Regions from separate parts of the Novosphingobium sp. GW821-FHT09E05 genome, predicted to be linked through region 2. Evidence: riboswitches for the same ligand, from Rfam matches in the RefSeq annotation. Region 2 holds a riboswitch; the other holds the start of a gene.
The links. Region 2 has a riboswitch for cobalamin ahead of AC07M9_RS15665 (TonB-dependent receptor plug domain-containing protein). Riboswitches for the same ligand answer to the same signal wherever they lie in the genome.
Positions count from the first base shown of each region.

Region 1: linked by a shared signal. The riboswitch ahead of AC07M9_RS03775 (TonB-dependent receptor plug domain-containing protein) and the one ahead of AC07M9_RS15665 (TonB-dependent receptor plug domain-containing protein) in region 2 are both predicted to bind cobalamin.

Region 1 covers NZ_JBWKOQ010000001.1:805,077-809,672, forward strand. Annotated here, with positions in the region: gene AC07M9_RS03765 (hypothetical protein) at 57-401, opposite strand; gene AC07M9_RS03770 (cell wall hydrolase) at 551-1,801, opposite strand; cobalamin riboswitch at 1,980-2,167, shown strand; gene AC07M9_RS03775 (TonB-dependent receptor plug domain-containing protein) at 2,272-4,131, shown strand; gene AC07M9_RS03780 (ABC transporter substrate-binding protein) at 4,320-4,596, shown strand, end outside.
Region 2 covers NZ_JBWKOQ010000003.1:272,607-277,202, reverse strand. Annotated here, with positions in the region: gene AC07M9_RS15665 (TonB-dependent receptor plug domain-containing protein) at 1-1,391, opposite strand, end outside; cobalamin riboswitch at 1,563-1,806, opposite strand; gene AC07M9_RS15660 (nuclear transport factor 2 family protein) at 1,892-2,953, opposite strand; gene AC07M9_RS15655 (SDR family oxidoreductase) at 2,950-3,696, opposite strand; gene AC07M9_RS15650 (TonB-dependent receptor) at 3,783-4,596, opposite strand, start outside.

The sequences.
Region 1 (4,596 bases), on a different contig from region 2:
CGGGGACGACGGGGGTTGGTGGGGCCGGAATGCAGGCGCCCAAAGACCGGGAGGATTTACGCCCCGAGCCGGCGCTCCGCCGCCTGCGCCATGCGGCGGTCGAGGCTGCGGCAGATCTCGAGCCAGCGGGCGCTGGCCTCGGCGTCGCCCGAGGCGTGGGCGGCGAGCGCCTCGTCGCGGGCCTGGGTGGCGGCGGAGAGGCCGTGGCGGGCGAAGTGCATGAGCGCGGCGGCGAGGCCGGCGTCCAGCTCGGCCTCGGGCGCGCTGGGCACCGCGTGCAGCGCGAGGCGGCGCGGGCAGGGCGGATTGTCGTTGCCGGCGCCGAGCGGGGCGCCGAGGCACAGCGAACGCGAAATGGCCGGAGTTGTCCCGCCCCAGGCGGCGGCAAAACGGATGGTCATGTGCGATGGGCCTCTTTGTTCGGGGTCTTGGCGTGGCCCCTTCCTAGCAGGGAAGGGGCTAAGCCATCATGAGAGGACTTGGTTGCTTAAGTCTTGACCAAGACCCCTAGGGGGTTTCCCCGGTCTATCTCTTTGCAATCGATTGATTATCAATTCTGCGGGTTGGCTATCCAGCGCCCGGAGTTAGCATACTCGGCCTTGATGCCCTCCGAGGCGGGCAGGTTCTGCGCGCGGTAGAGGGCGTCCCCGCCGCGCTGGGTGACTGCGGTGGAATAGACCGGCGCGGGGGCGGTGGCGGTGGCGGCCTGCGGGGCCGGGGCGGCGATCGCCCGGGTCTCGACGAGGCCGAAGGCGCGCTGCACCGCCAGCGGGTCGAGCGCGGCGGTGGTGTCGGCGCTGTCGTCGCGGCGGTGCGGGGCGGCCACCGGCTCGCCGCCGAGGTAGGCGTAGCGGAAGGTCGCCGGACTGCCCGCCGCGCCGCGCAAAGCGTAGAACCGGTGCGCGCCGATGGTGCCGAGGTAATTGAGGCTCGGCGCCCAGTAGGGGCTGACCTGGACCGTGTGGTAATGGGTGGCGAGGCCGACCGGCGCGTAGACGTAGCCCGCCAGCGCGGCGCGGGCGACGGCCTCGGCGCGGTCCCAGAACAGGCGCTGCGGGCGGCGGGCCAGCGCGCCGTCGCAGGTGAACGAGAACTGGCAGCCGGTCGAGCGCTCGGAGCCCTGGTAGACGACGCCGCACACGGTCTTGGGATAGCTGGGGTGGGCGACGCGGTTGAGCACCACCTGCGCCACCGCGCGCTGGCCGGCGTCGGCTTCGCTCGCGGCTTCGTAGTAGATCGCGGCGGTCAGGCACTGCAGCGCGCGGCTGCGGTCGACGCCTGAGTTGTCGATGCGGAAGGCGCGGGCGATCGGGCCGGGGCCGGAAACCGCGTCGTCGGCGTCGGAGTGGATGCCCTCGCCCACGCGCAGGGGGGCGACCTCGCTGTCGAGGTAATAGAACGCCGAGCCGGGGAAGCTGGCGCCCGCCTGCTCGAAGGGCATCGGCGCGACCGGGGTGTCCTGCGTCCCCGCGTCGGCGATGGCGAAGCGGTCGGGCGCGGCGAAGGCGGGCAGCGCCACGGCGGCGAGCGCGGCGACGCCGAGCGTCCAGCGGCGATGGAGCTTCAGCGGGTGGCGGCCGATGCCGTGCGCGCGGCGGGCAAAACGGCCCGAAAAGTCGCGCGGGCGTTCCCAGCCATCGAATCCGCGCGCGTCCGCCGGAGCGGCCGGGAGTTCGGAAAAGGCGGCGGCTGGGGGCACTCGGTTCCTGTCAAAGCATGGGCGCAGTTCGGCAGCACCGGGCCTAGCTGCGCAAGCCGCGCGGCGCATCCCGCCATTCGTCGCCGTCCCGTTGCGGTACAGGGCGGGGCTCTACGCTTAAGGCCTTAAGAAATTGCCGATAGCCGTCATCCCGGCGAACGCCGGGACCGCCGGGCAGCCTTGAGGCAATGCACCGCCTGCATCCCTGCTCGGCTCGGTCAGCGATCCCTGCTCTCGCAGGGATGACGGTTCGCTTGCAAACCGTGCAACTCCGCACTATCGGCGCTCTCACGTCATGGGTGCCCGGTTTGCCGGGCCTAAGAGGGAAGCCGGCCGCAACTGCCGGCGCTGCCCCCGCAACTGTGACCGGAGAGCCCGTCTCCATCGCGCCACTGGCCTCATGGCTGGGAAGGCGGGGGCGGGCGATGATCCGGGAGCCAGGAGACCTGCCCAGGATGGTCGTTCCGCAGCCGGACGGGGTGTTCCGGGTGCAGCGGGTCCGCGTGCCATGAGGGGCGCGCGAGGCCTCCGCCATGAACGGCGAGACACGTTCAAGGTTCGGAGGACATATAATGAAGTACCTGTTTCTGCTCGGCACCGCGCTGGCGGCAAGCACTCCCGCGATGGCGCAGGAGGCCGGCGTGTTCGACGAGGGCGATCCCGCCGCCATCCGCATGGAGCGCGGCCAGATCGTCGTCACCGCCACCCGCGAGCCCACCCCCGTCACCCAGGTCGGGCAGTCGGTCAGCGTCGTCACCCGCGACCAGATCGAGCGTTTCCAGGCGACCAGCGCCACCGACGTGCTGGCGCGCATTCCCGGCGTCAGCGTCGTGCAGTCGGGCGGCTTCGGCCAGCCTTCCAGCGTCTTCGTCCGCGGCGCCGAGAACGCGCAGAGCCTGGTGCTGATCGACGGCGTGCGCATCAACGATCCGGGTGACGTCGGCGGCGGCTTCGACTTCGGCAACCTGACGATCGGCCAGTTCGACCGCGTCGAGATTGTGCGCGGATCGTCGGGCGTGCTGTGGGGCAGCCGCGCGATCGGCGGCGTCATCAACTTCATCACCGCACGGCCCACCGAGCAGTGGACCGCCCGCGCGCAGGCCGAATACGGCTGGCGCGACCGCCGGAACGTGAGCGCTTCCGCCGCCGGCCTCGTCGGCCCGGTAGGCCTGACGCTCGGCGGCAACTGGCTGAAGGGCGACGGTTACTCCGCCTTCAATGAGCGCCGAGGCGCCACCGAGAAGGACGGCTTCGAGAGCAAGTCGGCCAATGCGCGCGCGCAGGTCGAACTGGCGCAGGGCCTGTCGGTCGATGCCGGCGGCTTCTACACCAAGGGCGACTACGACTACGACAACACCGGCGCCGATGCGCTGAACGTGGGCCGCAAGCGGGACACGCTGGGCTATGCCAACGTGCGGTATTCGGGGCTGGAGGACCGGCTTTCGGCGCGGATCGGCTACGGCATCAACGACACCAACCGCGTGTCGGACGACGCCGTGTTCGGCCCCTACGAGACCAACGGCCGCACCGAGCGCTTCGAAGGCCAGCTGTCCTTCGCCCCGATCGAGATGGCCAGCGTCCAGCTGGGCGCCGAGACCGAGAAGCAGAAGTTCGACGACAACTACGGCTCGAAGGACAGCACCTCGCTCGACAGCTACTACGGCAACCTCACGGTGCGTCCGCTGACGGGCCTCACGCTGAACGGCGGCCTGCGCTACGACGACCACGAGGACTTCGGCCACAGGACCACCTTCGCCGCCAACGGCGCCTGGGTGCTGGGCGAGGGCGACGAGGCCCCGATCCTGCGCGCCAGCTACGGCGAGGGCTTCAAGGCGCCTTCGCTCTACCAGCTCTACAGCAACGCCGGCTTCCGCGCGCTCGATCCCGAGACCTCCAAGAGCTGGGATGCCGGCGTGGAACTGCCCTTCGCGCAGGGAACCGGTGCCTTCACGGTGACTTACTTCGACAGGAAGACCAAAAACCTGATCGACTACGACCTGACGCAGTTCAACTACTACAACGTCGGGCGCGCACGGGCGCAGGGCGTGGAACTGGGCATGCAGGTCACCAACTGGGAAGGCTTCGACGTCAACATCGCCGCCACCTACCTAGACGCGACCAACGAGCTGACCGGTGACCGCCTTGCCCGCCGGCCGCGCACCAACCTTTACGCCAGCATCGACAAGGCGTGGGAGCTGGGCCTCAAGCTGGGCGCGGACCTGCGGGTCGGCGGCGGTCGCTATGACGACACCGCGAACACGCAGTACGTCGGCGGCCATGTCGTCGCCGGCCTGCGCGCGGCCTTCGCCGTCACCGGGAACGTCGAGGTCTACGGCCGGGTCGAGAACCTGTTCGACGAGCACTACGAAACGGTGCGGACCTACGGCACGCCCGGCCGTTCGGCCTACGCCGGCGTCCGCGTGAAGATGTGACGGCAGGGTCGGTCGCTACAGGGCCGACCCGGGCAGCCCTTCCCTCGGGGCAGGGGTCGTCGTTTCCGACCCGCACACCCACACCTCGTCATTCCCGCGAAGGCGGGAACCCATCTGATGGCCGGGCCACACGAAGCGACCTCAGATGGGTCCCCGCCTTCGCAGGGACGACGAAGATGGGGGCGGGGATGACCATGCGCCCCGTCGCCGCTCTGCTAGCTCTAACCCTCACCCTCACTCTCGCCGCCTGCGGGCCGGGCGCCCCCGTCGTCGATGCCGCGCGGCCGCGCATCGTCTCGCTCAACCCCTGCACCGACGCGGTGCTGGCCGAGGTGGCGTATCCCGGGCAGCTGCTGGCGATCTCGCACTACAGCCACGACCCGTCCGCGACTTCGATGGACATCGCCCGCGCGCGCCGGTTCGCGGCCGTGTCGGGCGCGGTCGAGGAGATCGCGGCGCTCAAGC
Region 2 (4,596 bases):
AACCGGCCGCCGATGCTGACGTTGACGCCCAGGCTTTCCTCAGGCTCGAGGTTCGGGTTGCCCTTCTCGCAGCACGGATCGATCTGGTAGAGCTGGGACGCGCTGGGGAGCAGGAATGAGGTTCCGCCGTTGGCCTCAAGATAGAGGTCCTCGCTCAGGTCGAAGCGGCCCGAGACGTTCCAGACCGTCTTCTTCGATCCGCTGCCGTCATTGTAGCGCAGCCCCGCCGACAGGCGCGCGCGGTCCGACAGGTCGTCGGTGGTGCGCACCTGCAGTACGCCGGCCTGGACCTTCTCCTTTGTCTTGCCGATCAGCAGGACGTCGTCGCGGCCCTTGAAGTTCTGGAAGTCGTAGCCGACGAGGTACTCCAGCCCGCTATGCGGCCGCAGCTTGACCACGGCGCTGCCGCCGAAGTCCTTGTAGCCCCAATAGGTCCCGGCCGGGTAGATCACCACCGGCTCGCCGGTCGCCAGGTCGTTGCGGATCTGGACGTAGGCGGTGTTCCAGTCGTGGTAGTAGCCCTTGAGGAAGAACTGCACCGTCTCGCTGCCGACGTAGTCGAGGCGGATGCTGGCGATCTCCTCGTTGCGGTCGTTGCGGCTTTCGCGCACGCGGATCGCGGAGAGGTTGTCGAGCTTGGCCTCGGTGTGCTGGTACTGCAGGTTCAGCAGCAGATCGGAATTGAAGTCGTACTGGTACTTGCCGCCGATCGACCACAGGTCGTAGCCACGCTTGCGGTCGGTCGCACTGGGCTCCATCTCGCTGTAGGGCCGGTAGCCTTCCGACCTGTTGTGCGACCCCCAGGCGACGAAGCGATGCCTGCCCAGGCTACCCCGGACGTAGCCGTCGACATTGGTGCCCGCCCGGCTGTCGACCTGAGCGTTGACCTGACCGCCGAACTCGTCGCTGAACGAACGGGTTACCACGTTGATGACGCCTGCTGCCGCCTGCGTGCCATAGAAGAGGCTCTCGCCGCCCTTCAGCACCTCGATCCGCTCGACCATGCTGGCGGGCAGCGTGTCGTTGGGCGAGGTGCCGCCGTAGAGGCGGTTGTTGATGCGGATGCCGTCCACGGTCCACAGCACGTCCTGCGTACGCGATCCCTGCATCGAGACGTCGACGTAGCTGAACGGCCCGTTGCCCGGCATGACGTAGAGCCCCGGCACCGTCTGCAGCGCCGCCGCCACATCGACTGCGCCCCGGTCGTCGATATCCTGCTCGCTGACCTGATAGAGGTCGCTACCGTAGCGGCTGAGTTCCTGCGGCAGCGTCTCCTCGACGCTCTTGCCGGTGACGATGATGGAATCCGCGTCCTCTTCGGCCATGGCCACGGAGGGCGCGAGCAGGAGGACGACGGCAAGCGCCGTGTGCGAAACGTATCGTGATTGCATTGCAAAAAGCCCCGTCGGCGCCAGCGAAACTGACGAGGGCTTCCGCGCGAACGGCCGGTCCACGCGCCGGACGGACGCCATGAGCGCCCGGCACATGTGCCGGTGCGGCCCTCGCCGCACATGCGTCGCTCAGACGGAGTTCCGTGCCGCGGCCATCCCCTGGACCAAGGCAAGAGCGACCATGCGCGGGCAGGTCTCCTGGCTCACGGGTCACTGCGTCGATGCACGGCCTTCCCAGGCCTCGCATGACTTAGCGTCCGGCCCAGTGGCTGGCGGCGTGGAACCTTGTCCCGCCGCACATGTGCATCGCGCTCGCCGCTTACAGTTGCAGGGACAGCCTCGGATTCGGACAATCAAGCCCTCACCGTGTTCCCTATTAAGCCCCTTTCGGGGCACCAGCGCGATCTTGCCGAAGTACTGTTGGGCACTTCGACTGCGAGCGCCTTAGACAGAGGATGGCGCAACTGCAAGACGTTCGATGGCTTGGCATCGTGGAGGAGTCACCTGCCCATGAAGGCGTAGACCGGATCTCCCTGCCCCCGGCAGCCATGGAGGTCGAGGGCGCCGTACATGCCGCCCGTCATGTCGCGCGTGCTGGGTTCCGTGCGCGACCAGTCGAGCACGAAGGTACGCTCCGCGATCGCCCAGCGGTCGGCACGGCGCTCGAAGCGGTCGACGTAGCGGCCGCCGGTGAGGGTGTCGTTTCCGTCGCGGCCGGTCGAGACGGCGATGACGTAAGTCTCGCCCACGGCGCCGTCACCCTCCACCTCGATCCACTGGTTGGCGATGGAGTGGAAGGTCTGCTCATAGCTTTGCTCGACGAGCGCACAGATCGCCTTGGCGAAATCGCGACCGCTGCCGTTGAAGGCCCCGCTGACCACGCTCGCATCGTCGTGAAACACGTTCCCCAGCAAGGCGCCATCGGCCCGGTCCACCCCCCGGCAATAGGCCATCGTGATATCGGCAATCTGTTGGCGCGCAATCACGGCGTCGATCATGTTCGCGTCATGGCTCATCGGCTCGGCTCCTTTTGTCCTGTTCTTCGCGCGCGCCTGCGTGAGCAGCGCGATCCCGGCGTCGGCGGCGCCGTGCCCGCCTATCGGTACCTGATGGTCAAGCCCGCCGAGGCCGGGCAGAGCGTTCCCGCCGATCCAGTTCACATTGGTGTCGAGAACATAAGTGCGGTGGCTCAGTCGCCATTCGCCGCCCCGCCGCTCGTGGCGGTCGAGGTAGCGGCCACAGATAAGGTGCTGGGTGGCCGGCCCCGCTTCTCCCGCACTCGAGGCATAGGCCATGACGTAGCTTTCCGAGGCAGCGCGGTCGCCGTCGAGTTCAATCCCCATCTGCGCGGTGCGGTGGAGCGTCACCGGCCCGGCCTTCTGCGCGCCCGTCAGCATTGCCGCGAAATCGCGCGCGGTGCCTTCGAAGAAGCGGTAATCGACGGTGGCGTCATCGTGGTAGCACCCCGCCAACAAGCCCTTATCCGCGCGGTCGACAGCGCGGCTGTGGCCCGCCAGGACGTTGGCGATGGCCTGGACATCTGCAACCTGACCGATGTTCATCCCACCGTCTCCCCGTTGTCTATGACGATGTGGGTCCCGGTGATCTGCCGCGATTCCTCGGAGGCGAGGAACAGGACGAGGTTGGCCACGTCCTCCGGACTGCCCTGCCCATGCGCGTTGACTTGGTCGAGCCCGGCGTTGTCCTGTGGCAATTGCGCGAGCGCGGCCTGCGTCATCGGTGTGTCGTGCGCGCCGGGCGCGATGGCATTGACGCGGATGCGGTAGCCCTGTTCGATGCAGTGCACCGCCACGCTGCGGGTGAGCGCCAGGATGCCCGCCTTCGCCGCGCTGTAGGCCGGGATCGCGCTGATGCCCTTGAGCGCCGCGACCGAGGCGACGTTGACGATCGAGCCGCCGCCGCCCTTGGTCATGTGCGGCAGTGCCGACTTGCAGCCCAGGAAGCAGCCCTCGACCATTATCTGCATCTGCAGGCGGAAGGTGTCGAGATCGCAGTCCTCGACATTGCCGAAGCGCACGAGGCCGGCGTTGTTGACCAACACATCGAGCCTGCCGAAGTGCGCCACGGTCTGTTCGACCACCGCGCGCCACTGCGCCTCGTCGCGCACGTCGTGCTCGAGGAACAGCGCGCCCGGGATCGAGGCGGCGACCGCGCGGCCAAGGTCGGCCTGGAGGTCGGTGATGACGACCTGCGCGCCCTCCGCCGCCAGCAACCGCGCGTCGGCGGCGCCGAGCCCGGAAGCGCCGCCGGTGATGAGGGCGACTTTGCCTGCTACGCGGTTCATGATCGTGTCTTTCGTGAAGGTTCGGGCGCAATATCCCCCTCGCTCGTCATTCCCGCGCAGGCGGGAACGACGAAGAAAGGTTGGCATCAGAAGTCGAAGCTGGCCGAGGCGCCGAACTGGCGCGGCGGGGCGTAGCCGGCGATGCCGCCGTAGCCGGGCGAATCGTAGACCGTCGACAGGTAGCGGGAGTCGAGCAGGTTGGTCGCCCACAGCCCCACCGACCAAGCGCCGCCGTCGGGCTTGTAGGTGAGCGAGGCGTCGACCAAGTGCGTCGGCTGGATCTTCGAGCGCGGGGTGTCGAGGATCGCCGTGTAATACTTCGAACTGGTGTAGGTGTAGGACACGTCGCTGACGAGGTCCGCGCCGTTGCCGAGCGGGATCACGAAATTGGCCCCGAAGCTGGCGTTCCATTTCGGCGCGTTCTGCAGGCGATAGCCCGAAAGGTCGAGCGCGGCCCCCGTGAGCGCGTCGGTATAGGGGAAGTCCTTGTACTTGGCATCGAGGTAGGCGAGCGAGGCGCGCAGCGTCATGCCGTCGACCGGGGCGGCCGTGGTCTCGAGCTCGAAGCCCTTGATCTCGGACTTGCCGGCGTTGAGGATGCGGTTGCCCTGCGTGGACGTGTCGGTGTCAAAGTAGATCTGCGCGACCTGCATGTCGCGGTAGTTGGTGTAGAAGCCGGTCAGGTTGACCCGCAGGCGACGGTCGAGGAGGTCGGCCTTGATGCCCGCCTCGAAGGTGTCGACCTTCTCGGGATCGAACGGCGTGGCGCCATCCGCCGGGACGCCGACGCGCTGGGTGAAGCCGCCCGACTTGAAGCCGCGCGCCCAGCTGGCATAGACCAGCGTGTGGTCGGCCAGCTCGTAGTCGGCGCCCAGTTTCCAGCCGACGTTGTTCCAGCTC